4 regions of the Paenibacillus sp. 1-8 genome follow, and region 4 is predicted to be linked to each of the others. Evidence: riboswitches for the same ligand, from Rfam matches in the RefSeq annotation. Region 4 holds a riboswitch; each other region holds the start of a gene.
What was found. Region 4 has a riboswitch for thiamine pyrophosphate ahead of thiM (hydroxyethylthiazole kinase). Riboswitches for the same ligand answer to the same signal wherever they lie in the genome.

Region 1 (4,962 bases), 2.1 Mb from region 4:
CATCAAAATTGTAGGTAGGGAAATCTTTGTTAATCAGCGATTGTTCCTCGGTTTTCTTTGGATCGATACGGTTAAACTGGCCCGCAGACCATTCCAGCCATTCCTGAATTTCAGCACCGGTAACTTCTACGGCCTGAACCGTGTTCGGATACACGTACAGATCGGACACGTTTTTAATGGCTATCGTGCCTTCAGGAATGCTGGTATAATACTCGGCACCGTTTCGACCACCAGCCTTGAATGGGGCGCCAGCCGACAATACGGGAAGATTTTCGTATTCGGTTCCCTTAAGATGGTTCTGTACGTACCATTTTTGTGCATTCGTCACAATCTGAATGGATGGGTCATCCTGCACTAATGCAAAATAACTGTTGATCGGTGCAGTCGTTGTTCCCACCGGTTGACGAACATAATCCAATGTTCCTTTATGTTCGTCCTGGACCGCCTCTGTCAGTTTGAATTCGGGTTTGATCTGTTGCACCGCTGGATTGGTAGTATTCACAACCGGGCGCACTTCCGACTGAGAGTTGGTTACATTCCACACGCGGTTTTTCTTTTCAAGGCTCAGGTCAATAATGCCCAGCTCCTTGCCCCATGAGGAAGCTTCTACAGCCGGTACGCCATTAATGGTTCCTTTATCCAGGTCTACACCGCTCATTCCTTTAAAATCAGGGCCGGGGAAAGATTTATGCGCGTGTCCAAATAAAATAGCGTTAATTCCGTCCACCTTGCTCAAATATTTAACGGCATTCTCCATCAATGGAGTTTGCGGTACATCCTCATAACCTGTGTGTGCCAGCACAATAATAATGTCAGCACCCTCGGTTTTCATTTGTGGAATAAACTTTTTCGCCGTTTCCACAATATCCTTGGTAACGACTTTGCCCTTCAAATTACTTTCATCCCACTGCGTAATTTGTGGTGTTACCAAGCCAATCACGCCCACTCTGAGTGGATGAACTTCACCCTTTTCATCCGTCACTTCTTTATCCAGAATGCGATAAGGGGTAAAATAATTTTTAGTGCCTTGGCCCCCATCATCGTAATACACGTTCGCATTTACGTAAGGGAAATCAGCTCCCTTGAGCGATCTCTCCAAAAAGTCGAGACCATAGTTGAATTCGTGGTTCCCCACCGTAGCCGCATCATAGTCCATCAAGTTCATCATCTTGTAGACCGGATGGACACCGCCTTCTTTCTCGAAGGTTTTGCTTCTGGCCATATAATCACCCAGTGGATTGCCCTGCAACAAATCGCCGTTATCGAACAACAGGCTATTTCTTGTTTCGCTGCGCGCCTGCTGGATCAGTCCGGCTGTGCTAACCAAGCCGTATTCGTTCGTTTCCTTGTCTGCATAGTAATCGTAATTCATCAAGGCCGCATGAATATCCGTTGTTTCCATGATCCGCAAATTCACTGTAGCACTATCCTTGGATTCGCTAGCAGCCCAAGACGGAGCGGCTGAAAACACCAGCATGCTACAGGCAACGACTGCTGCTGTAAGCCCTCTAAACCATTTTTTATGAAATATCAAAATATATCCCTCCTCATTAAGATGTAGGCCTCATACACATACTTTTGCACATATATGTAAGCTTTGAACTCACCATTCCTATTTTAATCCAACGCGGGACAAAAGAGTAGTCATTTACCCTATTTATTTATGAAGAAATAATTAATTTTCCGAGAACATAAAAACCAGCAAACCTCCCAAATAACTTGGAGAATTGCTGGTTTCCTTATATTCTATCCGATTCTATTTTTCCCACACCTGACGTCCAGTTTGCTTACCCACGTACTCAATACGATTCGGGTTTACATCCAGAATGACATAATCGGGGTCATCCGGGCCGGAAAACCATTCCTTCAACGAATCATTCCACACTTGCTTGCGTAGTCCCTCATCCGCTGTGACCTGGACGGTAGCCTCAACCTCTACGACTTCCTTCGTACCGCCCACTTCATAACCCAACAGCAAATAAGCGTTCGGATTGTCCTTTAGCTCATCCACCTTATGCGTTTTACGATCCGTTGCCAGATGGATGTTCAACCCTTCGTTAAAAAGAGCCATATAGCGCACCTTCGGCTTGCCGCCCTCCACCGTACCCAACGAGCAAAATTTGTTGTTATCCAAAGCCTTTACAATGGCTTGTTCCAGTTGGCTGCGATCCAATGTTTCCGTTTTACCCACGGTACAACAACTCCTTTTCGTAAATTAGAATTCCTGTGAATTGGTTTCCGACAAGATCATGGTCATTTTCAGAACAAAGCTCACAGTAAAAGTGTACCCTAGCGTACGGCAAATGAACCGTCACTTCTTCCCCAATGCTGGACAGACCCGCCTTCTAGGCATATAATCGTCGTAGTAAACCCGAATTGAATAACCCATTCGACTATACAATGCCAGGGGTGCTGGAATCGGCCGGCTGAGAGTGTGTCCCAAGACACTGACCCTTACAACCTGATCTGGGTAATGCCAGCGTAGGAATGCTTAAGCAAGATACGCCCTTTCTTTTCTTATTACGGCGGGCCATCCCTTACTTTGGTATATACAAGCGCAAGCGTCCCGGAACATCGGGGCGCTTTTTTTGTTGAAGATGATGTTGTTGGAACAGATAGCGTCTGGCAGAGGTTATTTTTGTGAAATGGGAAACATAAGCTGTCTGATCCGACGGATTACGGGTAATAAAAGGAGAGAACACAACAATGAAGCGCATGAAAATGTTAAGCCTGGGGCTGATCAGTCTGTGGCTCATGGCCCTGACTCTGACCGCATGCGGCGGAAGCTCCCCCTCTGCACCGCAAGGCGCGGCTCCTGCCGCCGACACCCAAGCGACCTCCCCGACCAAGGGACTCAAGGATGTTAAAGTCGTGCTCGACTGGACGCCAAATACGAATCATACGGGCCTCTATGTCGCCAAGGACAAAGGATTTTACGAAAAAGCAGGCTTGAATGTACAGATCGTTCAGCCCGGTTCGGGCGGAGCCGATCAAATGGTTGCTTCCAATGCTGTACCTTTTGGTATCAGCTATCAGGAGGGCGTCACACAGGCTCGTACGCAAGGGGTACCGCTCGTATCCATCGCTGCGGTCATTCAGCATAATACATCAGGCTTCGCAGCCCCGGTTGACCGCGGGATTAAGAGCCCGAAGGATTTTGAAGGTAAAACCTACGGCGGCTGGGGTTCGCCCGTAGAAGAAGCGGTCATGAAATCCATCATGGACGCAGACAAAGGTGATGTAAGCAAGGTGAAGATCATCAACATGGGCAATGCCGATTATTTTACAGCCGTCAAGCGGGATATCGACTTTGCCTGGATTTTCTACGCATGGACCGGGATTGAAGCCCAACTACGGGGTGAGCCACTGGATATGCTGTATGTAAAAGATTATTCCAAAAGCCTGGATTACTATACACCTGTCATCGTGAGCAACGAACAGACCATTAAAAATGATCCCGAGCTGGTCAAGGCCTTTATGGACGCAACCGCCCAAGGCTATGAATATACCATCGCTCACCCGGAAGAAGCCGCAGATATCTTGACCAAAGCGGTTCCGGAACTGGATAAAAAGCTGGTACTCGCCAGCCAAAAATGGCTAAGCCCGCGTTATCAGGACGATGCCACCCAATGGGGCGTACAAAAAGCGGAGGTATGGAAAAACTACTCCGACTGGATGTACGAGCGCAAACTGCTCAGCAAACCCTTGGAAGTCGATAAAGCCTTTACAAACGACTTCCTGCCCAAGCGTTGATCATTTTGTTAATACGCTAAATTACCAACTAAATAAAGTCGAACTAGGGACGTGCACCAAGCGCCACTACGCGGACGGATGGTGCTCCCCATCGCTGTTGTACCCAGACTTCTTTTATAAATATCCAGAGGTGAAATCCGGGCAAGGTGATGCTTCCGAAGCGCGCCCACTTCGTTCTCGTTCCACTTGGTTTGTTTTTTAGTTTCGTCTTATTCTAAGCGCTAAGTAGGTGCGCTTGTGTGTAAAAAATGCCACACAAACCACTTTAAAAATAAGGTGCTTTTAAGGCGGTTGGCAGCGTAGCGTTTCATTTGAATCTGGAGAAGCGCAGCGTTCGCCTTTGCCGTGGGATTCTTACCTTTTAAATTATTCAAAGAATCCCACGGCAACAGCGATCGTAAGATCAAATGAAACGCGGAGCGGTCTCAACCACCTTAAACCAATTTATTTTCCTATAACTTAAACAATAAAGGACAGGTGAATTCACATGGCTAACACACTGCTCAGTATTCAAGTGATTCCTAAAACCCCAAATAACGAGGACTCTTATGCATATGTAGATAAGGCGATTGAAGTTATTCAGCGCTCTGGTGTCAAACATCAGGTGAACCCATTGGACACAACCATGGAAGGTGAGCTGGATGAGCTGCTGAAAGTGGTTAAGGACATGCACGAGGCACTGACAGAAGCGGGCAGTCCAAGTGTCATTTCACAGATCAAAATCGCACATAACCCGCAGGGTATCAGCATGGATAAGCTGACCGAGAAATATCGCCCATGAACCCGAAAGGCAAAAACGCATCCTGGTGGAAAAGCGTATGGCCGCCCCTTGTGGCGGTCCTCTTCTTTTTAGCGGCCTGGCAGGGAGCGGTTTCCTATTTACATGTTGAATCCTGGCTACTGCCAGCTCCGTCCCTGATCGTGCATGAAGGAATGGCCCAGTCGATGCTGCTTGGCGCCCATACTTGGGCTACCGTTCGCTTAACGCTGGCGGGATTTGCTATCGGTACAGCGACAGGACTATTGATTGCTATCGTTCTTCATACCATCCCTTTTCTCAAATCGGCTCTGTATCCGCTGCTCATTCTTAGTCAAAACATTCCGATCATCGCTCTCGGTCCGTTGCTGATGGTGTGGTTTGGTTTTGGCGTGTTGCCCAAGCTGATGGTGATTACACTGGTCTGCTTTTTCCCCGTGGCTGTAGCGGCC
Region 2 (4,962 bases), 1.5 Mb from region 4:
TAAAAAACGTCTTTTTGTTCTAAAATATTACATATAGGAGGGGATCATGCTGATGAATCAAGGTGTGACTTTACTTCGTGTCGAGAGAGCTAGGAGGAAGCTGTATCAAGTCCAGAAAAAGTACGGATTTTTAACACATCCCAAAGTAATTGAACAATCCAAGAAGCTGGATGATCTGTTAAATCATTACCAAAAGGGCAGATCAGATCATTAAGCTAATGTGTATTACATTTGCATCATACTATGATTTCAAAAACCAGGTTTGGAGGTAATGATGTTGAATCGACGAAATGCTGTAACCCCTTTTGGGTGGAAGATTAAACAAAAACTGGTCGAGAAAAGAATTGATCAAAAAACATTCTGTACTACATATCAAATTCCGGCTTCCAGATTGTCTAATCTCATTCACGGGACACGTAAGGCTACGAGATATAGAAAACAAGTATCCGAATTGCTTGGAATTGAAGAATAATATATTTTATTTATTTTTGAAACGGCTTTGTCTGAATATAAGTATTAATAAAATCAACGATTTGCTGCAAGGATTCTATTGGGCCGACACCTCAAGCAGCAATCGAAGTGTTATAAAGGTACAACCGTTTTCATCACCCTAAAAGTAGCTTCTGCCACGGTCTGTATGAAACCACTGAATCTGACGCAGATCGCCTTTCACCGTCGCAAAAGCGCGGGAAATCAATGTTGCATTCTTATGAGGACCAGCACTATGATCAATGATTGCTCGATTGAACAGGTCGACCAGCACGCAGATGTAGTGCCATCGGTTCTGACTTTCACATAGGTTAAGGCACTGACCACGAAGCGTTTGACCTCCGTTTGAGCAAACTTACGATTCGATGTATTCGCTGTAGTTTCTTCATTACAAGCCGTTTTGTGAGACTTATATTGTGCCACCGTGTACGTAGAAACCAGCCCTTGCTCTTTCATGATCCGCTCCTTAGTATGATAGGTTTATTCTACAAGCCCTCATTTTAATGTAGTCGATCCACATCGTGAAACTACGTGATTCAAAAGGAAATGTTCTCAACATGTATAACTATGACATTTGGGGGGATGGCTTCTTCACAGAAGAAAGTCCATAATCCATTTACCTCTATCAACTAAATGCAAAATATTAACACTTTCCTTATCGTATACAGAAACTTGCCCAAATATTTTTTCGTTGCCAATAAAATTCAAACCATTTTGTATGGTTGAACTGCTAACAATATATTCAACACTGGAAGTGATATTATCAGCATTCAAGTTCAGTAAAATTGTCCGATCTATTCTAGTAGGTATATTGTAACCAATAATCCCTATGACCTCGTAATCCATATGATTATATTCGACATATTTTTTTTCATTTATGGTTTTATTTATAGGAACATCATTACCAATAACTGCAACATGCGAATTAGATATGAAATCAGATTCAGAAAAAAACCTTCCACTTGTTAAGTTAGGTGGAACATAGTCCCCCTTATATATAACACCCCGAATATCTTCTCCTTGCCCGAAAAACCTTCCGAATAATACAGTATCATTTGGTAGTGCCTCATATAAAGAAGAAAAGTCAAGTTCAGTTTTTGATGTTTTGAAAAACAAGGCATTATCATCATAAAAGTTATTGCTTAGTTTTTTTACGAGATTTACATTTTCATTATAAAACAATGTAAATAAGCAAGCGAAACAGAACAGGGTAATAGCGACAAATAAAAACACATCTAAAACTTTGACACGAGTTATACGAATATTGTTCATAATGTATCCTCCAAGGCGGGTAACAAGGTGAATTGTTTAGTGAATTGTTTGGTAAATTTTTTTATTAATGAAATTACTAAAAACAGAAATTCATATCACAAATAATTCGTTAAAAAATTAGATACCGTAGTATGTTTTGGCTACACCGGAATTTAATGAGTTATAGTTTTCCCAACTAGAACGAGCATAGGATCTTCCTTGTTTGGTGCTCCATACCCGTCCAGAATCTCCATAAACTGATCCACCCTGAGCCCATGTATGTTCAAAACGTGCTCTCGTATAACTGTCTAGCTTTACATTCCCTTGCTGGGCCTGAGTGTTGCCCCAAACCTGTCTGTTTCCTTTATCCCAATCAATTCCCGAATTGTGATCGTATGTTATAGAAGCGTTGTTTAACGCAGTAACTGAATAAACAGTTACATTATTAGGGATAGTCAATTCTTCCTTAGTTGAGATTACCAAGTTTGGATCAACTGCTTGGTTAGGTTCTACCGTACTGTCAGCAGCATACGCGGGAACACTCCCCAATAAAAGACACGAACTCAATGCAAGGCCCATAATTTTTTCTTCGTGACTAAATAAACTCCCTTTCTTCAGAATTCACCTTGATACCCGCGAAAATATTATACTCCTAGTCCATTTTTTTTGTAAATAAAAGGATCGAACTGGATAAGTATGAATTAATTTGGATTTGAGACGAGGGAATGTATACTACCTCAAAGAAAAATCTTTTGTCTGCACCCAAGTCATGGATAAGTGATATGCTCTATAAACAGAAGCAGCCTATCTGTTCAGGAAGACTGCTTCTGTTTATTACGACGAATGATGCCTCAGCCAGTAGTTAAATACCTCTATCAGCAAATTTCCGTTCACACACGTATCGCGCTGTTCCCGTGCTTGTTCCCACTTCCTCTACACGGTCTATAGTAATGCCCCCGATCCCGACGATCGGCACATGAATTCCCGCTTTAGGCAGCTCATGCAATATCGCCGGACCCTGCACGGCATGGGCAGCCTGCTCCAGTTACCTTTGTAAGCAGCGCGTCTCCGCCACTAATAAGCTCATTTTCCCACCTCCACCAAAATCAAGAGCAGGAAGTCCCGTAAGAATACAGTTCCGGAACAACGCCAAAAAGCCGCCCCGAAAACTGGAGCGGCTTCATCATAGGTCCAATGCGCAAAAAAACACCAGGGACCTTATATACGAAGGCTCCACTTTCCTACGCTAGTACGAACTAGATCAGGTTCAAAGGGTCCAAGATACGTTCTTGTCTCAGCCATCATCGGCTCCCCTAGTGGACTTCCTATTCTTTTGACTATTACTGTACATTCGTTCATCTGTTATGTTAAACCGTCATCTCCAACTACACGAAAGAATTCGCGACAGGGTCCAATGTCTAATAGGAAACAATTTACATCAATAGCGAAATGAGCACAGGCAGTGTAGCAAGAGAAATGACGGCACTGATGACAAAGGAGGAAGCTGTTTCCGATTCCAGACTTTCAAAACGCGTAGCAATCATGGCAGCGACGGCTGAGCCAGGGAAGGAAACGAGCAATACTGCCTTCACCGTATCGGCAGACGAAAGGCCGCACAGGTAGGCAATCAGCAGCATCAATAAAGGCTGTACAATCGTTTTTAACAGCGCGATAGCAATGGCGGTTATGCTGAAACTGATATTGCGCACGCCAATGGTCACACCGACTGCGAATAAAGCGGCCCCGGAGGTAATGTCACCGATTTGATTCAACGATTTGCTCAGCAAATCCGGTGAATGGAAGCCGAACAAGGTCAAAATCACGCCAATCAGCGGCACGAGCGCCAGCGGTTCCCTTAAACCGTGAAAAATGGAGTCCCAGACTAGACTTCCGAGGTGACCGTTCTGTTCCTTGCCTGAATTCCGGCTGGCTACGGTAGCTATAATGGTAGCCGCCGGGTCAAGGACGGCATTGACTACGATGCCGGTAAGTGCAATGGGGATCGCCACGGCTGAGGAGCCGTAGATGGCGCCGAGCACGGGAATGCCCATAAAAGCAAAGGTCGGCTGTGCCGAGTTCAAAGCAAACATGGAGGCATCCTTCAGCGACTGCTTCCCCGCAAAGCGGGACAATAGAAGGAGAACAGCATAAAAGCCGACAATGCCAATGAACAGAGCCAGCAAGAATGACCATTGCTCGATAAGGGATTTCCTGCTGGTGGTCGTAATGCCGATAAATAAATGCGCGGGCAGCGCAAATTTGGTGACGAGCGCATTTAGGGCTTTCGAGGAAGAGGCGTCAAAGCTTTTGTAATGCCCCGCTAACCACCCTAAAATAATAACGAAAAAAATCGGCACCAAAATATAAAGGATATGTCCGACACTCATAGTTCGATCCTCCTTGCTTGAACTGGCGTATCCTGCCTGTCTGAATAGGCATTCTCTTCCCCCAATGAAGCATTAGTGAGGGTGATGTATGACACTTTCCACGGCCTTGACCTTCACATATTCCGGTTTCCACATTGCATCCCGAATGGCTTGCTCAACATCTGAAATATGTGCCTGGGCTACCTGATCCTGAATCGCGGCTTTCGCCACCGCCACCGCAACAGCGTATGAAACATCCCGTAATTTTCGGATAGGGGGGAGCAGCGCACCGCCAGGCTTATTCGAATCTACGCCATTGGCAACGGCATCTGCTGCGGCTGTAAACATGGCAGGGGTGATTCTTTTGGCCTTGACCACAATTGCGCCCAGACCAAGTCCCGGGAAAACAAAGGCATTGTTTGCCTGTCCAATCTCAAATTTCGTACCGTTATAGGTGACTGGCTCAAAGGGACTTCCGGTAGCAATCAAGGCTCTGCCATCGGTCCATCGTATCAAATCCTCGGGTACCGCTTCGGCAAGGTCTGTAGGATTGGACATGGGCATGATGATCGGGCGTTCTACATGTTTCGCCATTTCCTTGATAATCTCCTCAGAGAAAGCACCCGCTACGCCGGAAGTTCCGATCAATATCGTAGGCTTCACCTGGCGGATAACCTCAAGCAGCGGTATTTTTCCGTCATCAGACCGCGTCCATGAGCTGACTTCCTCTTTTTTACGTACATACGGCTTCCGATATTCCAGTACATTTTCCATATCGTCCGTTAACAGCCCGCTGTAATGAAAGGCCCAAAAGGGCTTGAATGAATCCTCCTCCGAAAGGCCGTCCGCGATCATA
Region 3 (4,962 bases), 2.2 Mb from region 4:
TTCGGGTTCAATCCTTCAATCATGAAATCCATAACCTTCGTACCGACATACAAAATAACGATAGTCAGCATGAGCTTTTCCGGGCCAATAATAAAATAGGACGAAAACGCAACAATCAGATCAAAAAACAGCAAGCCATAGCTGATGTTCCAATCCAGATATTTCTTGGCGATCCGGGCCAAAATGACCGTTCCTGCTGTTGTACCGCCCACCCGCACGATCAGGCCAATTCCGATACCCACCAAAACCCCGGCAAATACGGCATTAATCGTCGGCTCATGCGAATCAATCCGCCAGTTGGCCGTTAAATGTAAAAACAGCGAGTTAAAAGCAACCGCAATCACAGTGTACAGGGTTGTTCTCTTGTCCAAAAATTTATATCCGACAATCAGCAGCAAGCCATTGATCACCAGATTGACGATCGAAGGGGACCACTGAAACAGGTAGTACAAAATAATCGTGACCCCTGTAACGCCCCCCTCGCCAAACTCATTCGGGATAACAAACAGATTAACAGCCAGCGCGAAAAAAAACGCACCCAGAATAATAAATGCGATGTCTGCAATACTTTTTTTCATATATGTCCTGGTCCTTTCTCAAACATTTCAACGGATGAATCGCCAGATGGATTGGCTGATTCTAGTAGCTAAAACACGCTTACAACCAGTTCATGGTATCCACTCCCAAACATAAAGTCAATACAACTTTGACACTTTAATTCGCCACCAGACTGACTTCATATTGACTTATATAAGGGTATTCGACAAAAAAACACAATCCCGACTACTAAACTAAGAAAACGGGCCTCTGGCCCTTGTTTTGGAACTAGGCACATTTTCCCTCAAAATGACCATCCGCCTAATCCGAATTTTGGACTCGCATGACCATTTTCCTGTTTTATGTCAAAAACGTTTTAATTTGAAAAAATGCGTTTATAATGATTGAAACATTACCAAGCAGTCTACCCGGTATTACGACATCAAGTACATACGAATAGTCCTATACAGACGTCCTAAGCAACTCGATCTGAATGTGACAAAATGGAATTGGAGGAACAACCCACATGAATACAATGAATTTAACTGTACACACCTTGATGCCTTTCCATCACCAATACCAACGTGCCAACGCGGTGAGTATGCAGAAGAAAGAAGACAGCTCGGAGAAGAAGCTCAGCTTTCAGGACATTTTGAATGAGAAAATGGGTAAAAAATAAAGCCGCCGTTTATCCGGTTGCATGATCTCGTTTTACATAAGCTAAAAAGCCGTGGCTTCCTACATCATCTGTAGAGAACCACGGCTTTTGTTATTCATACGTTCATAAGTTTAAGGATTTACTGCCCGGCATCCCGATACTGCTCTGCCTTCTCACGCATCCCGGCGGCTACCGCTTCTTCGGTATTCAGCCCCTTATCCGCCGCATAGGCGCGTATGTCCTGCGTGATACGCATACTGCAAAACTTGGGACCGCACATCGAGCAAAAGTGTGCCTCCTTGGCTCCCTCTGCTGGCAGCGTCTCATCATGGTAGGACAAGGCCCGTTCAGGGTCGAGCGACAGATTGAACTGGTCGCGCCAGCGGAATTCAAAGCGTGCCTTGGACAAAGCATCGTCCCGCTGCTGCGCCCGTGGATGACCCTTCGCCAGATCGGCAGCATGTGCCGCAATTTTGTACGTAATAACACCTTCACGAACGTCATCCTTATTCGGCAGACCCAAATGCTCCTTCGGCGTAACATAGCACAGCATGGACGTCCCGAACCAACCGATCATCGCTGCCCCGATCGCCGAGGTAATATGATCATAGCCAGGTGCAATATCCGTCGTGAGCGGTCCCAGTGTATAAAAGGGAGCTTCCTTGCAAATCTCCATTTGCAGGTCCACATTCTCCTTGATTTTGTGCATCGGGACATGTCCCGGCCCTTCAATCATAACCTGAACATCATGCTTCCAGGCAATTTGCGTTAGCTCGCCCAACGTGTCCAGCTCAGCAAACTGTGCTTCATCATTCGCATCATAGATACTGCCTGGACGCAGACCGTCTCCGAGGGAAAAGGCCACATCGTAGGCTTTCATAATTTCGCATATTTCTTCAAAATGCGTGTACAAAAAGTTCTCCTGATGGTGCGCAAGACACCAAGCCGCCATGATCGACCCTCCACGGGACACAATTCCCGTCATTCTGCTTGCCGTCATCGGAATATACCGCAGCAGCACGCCCGCATGAATTGTAAAATAGTCCACGCCCTGCTCCGCCTGCTCAATCAGCGTGTCACGATACAGCTCCCACGTTAGCGCCTCAGCTTCGCCGTTCACTTTTTCAAGCGCCTGATACAACGGTACAGTCCCAATCGGCACAGGGGAGTTACGAATGATCCATTCACGTGTCGTATGGATGTTACGGCCTGTGGACAGGTCCATGACCGTATCCGAGCCCCAGCGTACAGCCCAGGTCATTTTCTCCACTTCCTCCTCGATGGAGGACGTAACCGCAGAATTACCAATGTTCGCATTAATCTTCACGTGAAAATGACGCCCAATCACCATCGGCTCACTTTCCGGGTGATTGATATTCGAAGGCAAAATGGCTCGTCCTGCCGCCAACTCCTGTCGCACAAACTCAGGCTCCACCCCTTCGCGGATGGCCGCAAATTCCATTTCGGGCGTAATGATCCCTTGCCGCGCATAATGCATTTGCGTTACACTACGCCCTTGCCGCGCACGGAGCGGACGGTTGGTTACGCCGGGAAATTCAGCCGTCTCCCGTTTGGAGCCGGGCTTCAATCCGTTATCCTCCGGCTTGACGGCGCGCCCCTCGTAAGCCTCCACATCGCCTCGTTCCAGTGCCCAAGCTCGCCGCAATGGAGGCAAGCCCTTACGGATATCGACCTGATAGGCTTCGTCGGTCATGGGACCGCTCGTATCGTACACACGTAACGGCTCATGATGCTCCGTGCCCTGCGGCGTATGTGTGGGATGCAGGGCGATTTCACGCTCCGGCACGGCAATGTCCGGCCGCGAGCCTTGAATATATACCTTGCGGCTCCCCGGAAATGGCTTCACCCCTCCTGTCTGTTCATCCACTGCGTTCCCTACTGTTCCTTCTGTTTCTGTCGGTTTCATTGTCCATTCCTCCCGTTTCGATGAAATGACACACCGATCCGGAACCATCCCCAGGCTGGCTATCTATGCAAAAAAGCCGGTTCCCCAGGGGAACCGGCTAATCTAACGAAACAGCTATGCAGACGGCTACGCACGCGGAAACATACTCCGAATGCATTGCCGTAGACAGCGGCTACGTATACATTTCAATGGCCGATTACTTCCCTACGCTGGTATGATCCAGATCAGGTGCAAAGGGTCCGGAATCTAGTGCGATTCCATCTCAGCCCGGCATTACAGGCTCCCCCAGTAACTCTGTTAATTCTGTTCGCATGAGGCGGCTATAACGGACAGCCCGCCATCCCCATCAGATTACTTCAAATTTACGGCTTTGGCAACCCTTTTCCGGTCCCTTTTTCCAAGATCGCCTTTAAAATTCGCTCTGATCGCCTCATTACTCTCAATTCTTGTTACGGAAGCATAAGCCCCATTTCCTTCGCCGCCTCCATCAAAATCGGGGCAAAATCATGCAGCGTCTCGGGAGCTAGTCGGCTGACCGGGCCGGATACAGACAAGGCCGCAGCGACCTGTCCCTTCCGATTCACGATAGGCGCAGCCACAGCAGCAGCGCCCGGCTCCCGCTCCTCATAGCTGGTCGCATAGCCCTTCTCACGAATATCCTGCAATTGAGCCTTATAGACCTCCGGGTCTACCGAGGGCGGCCATTCATCCCCGCTTAGCAGGGCTTCCAGCTCCTGCGGCGGCATAAAGGCCGCCAGCACCTTGCTGGAGGCTCCTACAGCCAGCGGCATGCTTGCACCCACTGGCGCAACGCGGCGGATCGCCTGATTGCTCTGCACGGCCTGAATACGAATACGCATGCTGCCATCGCGCAGGTACAAGCTGACCGTTTCGCCCAGACGATCACGCAATCCTTCCATCGCTGGCTGTAGCAGTATCGCCGGCTCGTCGCTTTGCGACAAATGGGTGGACAGCTCCCATATCCGGATGCCAAGCCGATATTTTTCCGTTGCGGCATTCCGAACGACAAAGCCGCGATCCTCCAGCGTGGTCAACAGCCGATGGACGGTACTTTTATGTAAACCAATTTTGGAAGCAATCTCTGTCAGGCCCAGATCGGAATCTCCGGTAAAACACATCAGTATATCAAGCGCACGCTCCACGGCGCGAACGGTTAATTTACGGTCTTCCATTGTGAACCGCTCCTCTTTGTTCCATATTCGTTTCACACCATGAAACATGGTTACATAAATTATATAGAATAGTCGCGGCTACTGTAAACTAATGTTTTTGTGACAGCCATATTACAGAACGAGAAGAAACATCGACAATTCTTTGCATCATTTTTACTTTTCCGGTTCAGCCGTTGACTTTGGATAACACGCATCATACGATAATAGGTATCTATACGGACCTAAACTATCATTTTCAAGTGGAATTGTACCTAGAATTCTATGAAACGAAGTTCATTTTTATAGAAGGAGGCTCTTACATGATTTCGACATCCCAGCGCAGCTCTCAGTTACAGCATGTTGTCCAGGAGCCGTCCACCCCACTAATCAACCCCCGTCTGCTGCGGTTCAAGCACGTTGTCATTGCCCTGCTGCTGTCGGTCGTATTCTTTCTGTTGTTTTGCTTTATTGCCCTGCATGCCTATATCGCATGGGTACTGACGAATCCAACCGTCGCGCCACTATACTCGAACCCGATGCAGGCCAAAGGTATGCCCTACGAGGAAGTCAGCTTCCCCGCCAAGGACGGTAGCCGGATGGTGCAGGGCTGGTATATCCCGGCAGATCAATCGAAGAAAACGATTATTTTCAGCCACGGTTATGGGGCC
Region 4 (4,962 bases):
AAAGGCGATGTATTCGATGCGAATCAGGTTAGTGACGCGGTTAAGGATGCAGATGTCATTTTCCAATGTGTGGCTGTTCCATACCACGAAATGGAGACACGCCAGCTTCCTTTGGGGGAATCCGTCATGGAGGCAGCCAACCGTTTAGGTAAGAAAATAGTCATCATAGACGGAATTTATCCGTACGGAAAGGCATTGACCCCATTGGTGAATGAGGAACATCCCAAAAACCCTCATACCCGTAAGGGAAAAGTCAAGCTGGAATTTGAAAAGCTTATATTCAGTTCCCGCTGGGATCATGCACGGCCTATGATTGCAAGATTGCCTGATTATTACGGACCTACCGCCAACAAATCCTCTTATTTAGGATTAACTATGGAGGCTGTGGCTGCTGGAAAACAGGCTATTTTCATAGGAGGATTGAATGTCCCCCGCGAATATGTATATCTACCTGATGTGGCAGTGATGATCGTGGAATTAGCTAGCCGGGAAGAAGCTTACGGTCAAAATTGGAACATACCGGGGGCGGGTGTGATTTCCGGCAAAAAGCTTGTGCATATTGCACAAAAAGCAAGTGGTAAAACTAAACCTGTCTTTCCACTGCGAAAAACTGCACTTCGTCTGATCGGATTATTTGATCCTGTGATTCGTGAAATCGTAGAGATGCTATATCTGACCCAAACACCTGTTGTGCTGGATGGTAGCAAATACGAGCGTGTTGTAGGCCCTATACCCAAGACCCCTTTTGAAAAAGGCATAACGGATACAATACTCTCATTAAAAAAACGTCAATAAAAAAATCTATAATGGGGCTTTATCAGAAAATATACTTTCAAGCTATGAAAGCCGCGATCTATGCGGTTTTTTCTTTTTTCACTTTGACTATATCAGGTATACTCGTTTGTACGCCTGTGAACACAAACAACCAAATAGGTTGACAAGGAGAGCATGCTTCGTTCGAAATTCAAGCCACGGACAATGGTTCATTAGCCGATTTACAGAGCTGGGCTCAAAATACGGACATCAATATTTAGGTACTCTTCAATCAGGAGATGTGATGCAGCATTATTTACGTAAATCTAATCCCGATGAAGTGAAGGAAGAACAAAGCTTTCCATGGGCTATAAGCCATGAAGAATTACAGACAACACTGTTCGCAAACGGGAAAATAACGTTACTGGACTCGGCCCGCAGATGATCAAGCATGTTATGAAAAAGCATAATGTGCTTTCACTTCCGCAGCTTATCGAGCTGGCGCAAGAGCAGGGGATCAAGCTGGTGTGGTGGCCTGCACCATGACCATGGACCTGCTAGGACTGCAGCAGGAAGAGCTGATGGACGGTTTGGAATATGCCGGAGTAGTTGCCTACCTGGGGGATGCTTCGCAGGGTAAGGTAAATCTATTCATTTAGGATGTCCTTATTATTTTTTTTGTTTATAATATACCTATACATGTATATGATTAAATCAAAAAGGAGTGTAAACCTGATGGATTACAATTATAGTGATGAACTGAAAACACGCCTGAGAAGAATTGAGGGTCAGGTGCGTGGGGTGCTTCGTTTAATGGATGAAGGACAATCCTGTAAGGACGTAGTAAGCCAGTTATCTGCCGTACGCAACGCATCCGATAAAGCGATTGCCCAGATCGTGGCAGAGAATCTGCAACGTTGTATATTGGAAGAACAAGAGGCTGGTGGTGCTACAGATAAACTTGTTAAAGAAGCGATCCAGCTTCTCGTAAAAAGTCGTTAAGGAGGTCATCTTATAAGGAGCTGTAGTCTGACCTGAATCTCCAGAATAGGTAGGGCAATATTATTTCCCAAAATTATTGCCCTCAATCCATAAGGGATGCTGAACATAAGTCCCTAAAACTCGATAAGAGCTGCTTGAGCAGAGTGAGTTAACGTATTCAGGGTTAAGCGGGTAATCGAAACATCATCGGCGTTTATTTTGATTAAATCTTTAGAAGGATCGGCTTGCGAAGTATCGTTTGTTCAATGGATTCACCCTGTATTTTTGGAGTGTGGTTTTGGATCAATATAGTAGAAGAAACATTGTAAATACCGTTTTTTATTAAAATATTTGTTTCATTGGATGCTAAAGCTTCAATTAGAGAAAGATAGTCACCCGAGCCATCAGCGGCTACAACAGCAGACGGGGAAGAAGCAATAGATGGATAGATGGGTCCAAAAGCAAACCTCCAAACGTTTTTACATGATCAAAATATCTGTTGATTTTTGTATGACGAACCCGTAACATTAGAAAAAAATATATCGGGAGCCTGTGGAAGCAAGCTGAGAGTACGACTAAGCCGTCGTAGACCGTGTGAACCTGTTGGATAATGCCAGCGTAGGGATATAAGTGTATACATATGTATAGGCCAACAGTCTTTCACAGGTTCCTGAAGAAAGAGGGTTGGTTTTTTATGTTAGATCAAATGGCTTTATTGCTACAAAATATGCGGGATATGAATCCGCTCGTTCACAATATAACCAATGTGGTCGTCACCAATTTTACGGCAAACGGACTGCTCGCGCTCGGCGCTTCACCAGTTATGGCATACGCCAAAGAGGAAGTCGCAGATATGGCCCGAATTGCGGGGGCGCTTGTACTTAACATTGGTACGTTAAATGAAGAACTTGTAGAGTCCATGATAGTGGCTGGTTTATCGGCTAATGAACATGGGGTACCTGTGCTGTTAGATCCCGTGGGTGCGGGAGCGACCCCATTTCGCACAGCCTCCGCTCTCCGGATTCTGGATCGGGTCAAGGTGGATATTGTTCGCGGTAACGCTGCTGAAGTTGCACAAATCATTGGTGAAGACATACAGATTAAAGGTGTCGATGCTGGAGAAACAGGCAATTTGAATATTTCACAACTTGCAGTCAAAGCAGCCCATCAACTGAATACAATTGTTGCAATCACCGGCAAAGAAGACGTCATTACCGACGGCCGTATAGGGTGGATCATTGAGAACGGCCATAGCATGCTTACCAAAGTTACGGGAGCTGGTTGCCTATTAACTTCGGTGCTTGGCGCTTTCGCTGCTGTCGAAAACGACAGACTTACTGCTGGCATGGCAGCACTTGCCGTATATGGCGTTGCTGCTGAAATGGCAGCAGAACGAAAAGGTGGGGAAGGACCAGGAAGCTTTCAGATCGAGCTACTTAATATGCTGTTCGCGGTAACGCCGGAAGATGTGCGCCAGTACGGTAGGGTGCGCGCATTAGAGCAGATATTCTGAACACAAGAGTATAGAAGGTGAAATGAACCACTGTTTATATAGAAATGGACAGGTGTAATAACCCGTAAGGAGAAATAACTTCTTGCCGGGAGGTGTATGTATGGAGGTATTCGTCACGATTGGTGTCAAATTGATCATCAGCTTTTTTGGTTTGTGGATTATTGCTTTTATTACAGGGCGGAAAACCCTCAGTCAGTTAACACCGCTCGATTTTTTAACGTCATTGGTTTTAAGCGAAATTGTGGGGAATACACTATACGACGATAAGGTGAGCATTGGGCAGCTTTTGTTTGCTTTGGCACTGTGGTGCGCGCTGTCCTATTTTTTTGAGAAGGCAACGACCCATTTTGTAAGATTTGGATATATGGCGGAGGGCCGGACTGTGCTGCTCATCGATAAAGGCAAGGTTAATCAAGAAATGCTAGAAAAATACGATATTGAGTATACACAGTTACTTTCCATGCTTCGGCAGCAAAATATTTTTTCTCTTCGTGAGGTCAGGTACGCCACGTTGGAAACGAACGGCTCACTATCAGTCATGCGCAAACCCGAATACGAGCCGCCAACCGCTCAGGATATGGGGATTGGTGTGCAGCCCGATTTCTTTTCCGTTACGGTCATCGATAAAGGAAAGCTGCTGAACGAATCCATGAGGGGCAAGAAAATCGATATGGAGCAGATTAAAGCAAAGATCCGGGAGCAAGGATATGGTGATATCGACGAGATCGCCTATGCGGAGTATAGCGAGGATGGAACACTGTACATTGTTCCGATGGGAGAGAAAACCTAATTAGACCAGGTTGGACCAGGCATAAATTATCTTTTAGTATCCGCGCTCAGCGCGGCTTTTTTTATGTATACAAGTCCAGTTCTTGGCTTGGGGCAAGAGCTTGTACTATTAACCTAAACATTTCCTTTAAATATTCCGATAACATTTAAATGAACGCCTATTGCTTATGCTAGGCTGACAAGGCTGGATTACAATAGGAGGATTTTGTAATCTTACCAACTGGTTTGACAAATACATATTGTTATCAAGGAGTGCACAGATCATGAAAAAGAAGGGATTGCGCCAATGGATGGCTCCGTTCGCAACGGTTACTCTGATTTTGAATACGGGATATGGCATCTGGGGTGGAACGGATGTAGCGGCAGGTGCGTTGCCTACACAAGAGCATAGCTGGAATTTGAAAAATCCGGGTATAGAGCAGTCACATGCAAATGTATTAGCAGGTCAAGGGCGCTATGCGAAGGTTGGTTCGGGTACAGGCGTGACTACGCTTACAGAAGTAGATGGTCAAAGAACCTATATTAACGGAATTATAAAAACGTTGGCGAACCAAACAGCTGCGTTGAGTATTGTATCTGGAGAAGTAAGCCATTTGACAGCAATTCCGACAGATACAACAAAGATGAACTTGTCTTGGACAAATCCGACGGACACCAATTTTGACCATGTAAAGGTCAGCGTCAGCAAGGATGTATATGTAGATAACATCAAAAGTAATTCTTATATGATGAGCGGCTTACAGCCTGATACAACATATAACTTTCGCGTGCAGACGGTGGATAAGAGCGGAAATGAATCTCAGGGGACTACAATACAGGCCAAAACGGCTTCTGTTGCTCCTGTAGATAAGACACCTCCAGGAGAGGTGAGCGGGCTGACAGCGACGAATGTGGGTTACAACGCTTTTACTGTGAATTACATTTTG

Region 1: linked by a shared signal. The riboswitch ahead of AC0WRU_RS02700 (ABC transporter substrate-binding protein) and the one ahead of thiM (hydroxyethylthiazole kinase) in region 4 are both predicted to bind thiamine pyrophosphate.
Region 2: linked by a shared signal. The riboswitch ahead of thiE (thiamine phosphate synthase) and the one ahead of thiM (hydroxyethylthiazole kinase) in region 4 are both predicted to bind thiamine pyrophosphate.
Region 3: linked by a shared signal. The riboswitch ahead of thiC (phosphomethylpyrimidine synthase ThiC) and the one ahead of thiM (hydroxyethylthiazole kinase) in region 4 are both predicted to bind thiamine pyrophosphate.

Annotation. Positions count from the first base shown of each region.
Region 1 is NZ_CM149995.1:584,877-589,838, reverse strand. It holds gene AC0WRU_RS02710 (bifunctional 2',3'-cyclic-nucleotide 2'-phosphodiesterase/3'-nucleotidase) at 1-1,534, opposite strand, end outside; gene AC0WRU_RS02705 (pyridoxamine 5'-phosphate oxidase family protein) at 1,757-2,191, opposite strand; TPP riboswitch at 2,396-2,505, shown strand; gene AC0WRU_RS02700 (ABC transporter substrate-binding protein) at 2,707-3,753, shown strand; gene AC0WRU_RS02695 (MTH1187 family thiamine-binding protein) at 4,241-4,534, shown strand; gene AC0WRU_RS02690 (ABC transporter permease) at 4,531-4,962, shown strand, end outside.
Region 2 is NZ_CM149995.1:4,166,113-4,171,074, reverse strand. It holds gene AC0WRU_RS19090 (aspartyl-phosphate phosphatase Spo0E family protein) at 47-214, shown strand; gene AC0WRU_RS19085 (XRE family transcriptional regulator) at 278-472, shown strand; partial or broken gene AC0WRU_RS19080 (IS3-like element IS655 family transposase) at 617-951, opposite strand; gene AC0WRU_RS19075 (ABC transporter permease) at 1,081-1,761, opposite strand; gene AC0WRU_RS19070 (hypothetical protein) at 1,879-2,319, opposite strand; partial or broken gene thiE (thiamine phosphate synthase) at 2,666-2,773, opposite strand; TPP riboswitch at 2,962-3,065, opposite strand; gene AC0WRU_RS19060 (AEC family transporter) at 3,174-4,127, opposite strand; gene AC0WRU_RS19055 (NAD-dependent malic enzyme) at 4,200-4,962, opposite strand, start outside.
Region 3 is NZ_CM149995.1:458,575-463,536, reverse strand. It holds gene AC0WRU_RS02045 (YitT family protein) at 1-578, opposite strand, end outside; gene AC0WRU_RS02040 (hypothetical protein) at 1,064-1,216, shown strand; gene thiC (phosphomethylpyrimidine synthase ThiC) at 1,335-3,122, opposite strand; TPP riboswitch at 3,307-3,419, opposite strand; gene AC0WRU_RS02030 (IclR family transcriptional regulator) at 3,572-4,315, opposite strand; gene AC0WRU_RS02025 (alpha/beta hydrolase) at 4,615-4,962, shown strand, end outside.
Region 4 is NZ_CM149995.1:2,683,260-2,688,221, reverse strand. It holds gene AC0WRU_RS12185 (SDR family NAD(P)-dependent oxidoreductase) at 1-795, shown strand, start outside; partial or broken gene AC0WRU_RS12180 (sulfurtransferase TusA family protein) at 960-1,183, shown strand; partial or broken gene AC0WRU_RS12175 (DsrE/DsrF/DrsH-like family protein) at 1,171-1,412, shown strand; gene AC0WRU_RS12170 (metal-sensitive transcriptional regulator) at 1,489-1,755, shown strand; TPP riboswitch at 2,267-2,376, shown strand; gene thiM (hydroxyethylthiazole kinase) at 2,429-3,247, shown strand; gene AC0WRU_RS12160 (YetF domain-containing protein) at 3,348-4,037, shown strand; gene AC0WRU_RS12155 (fibronectin type III domain-containing protein) at 4,300-4,962, shown strand, end outside.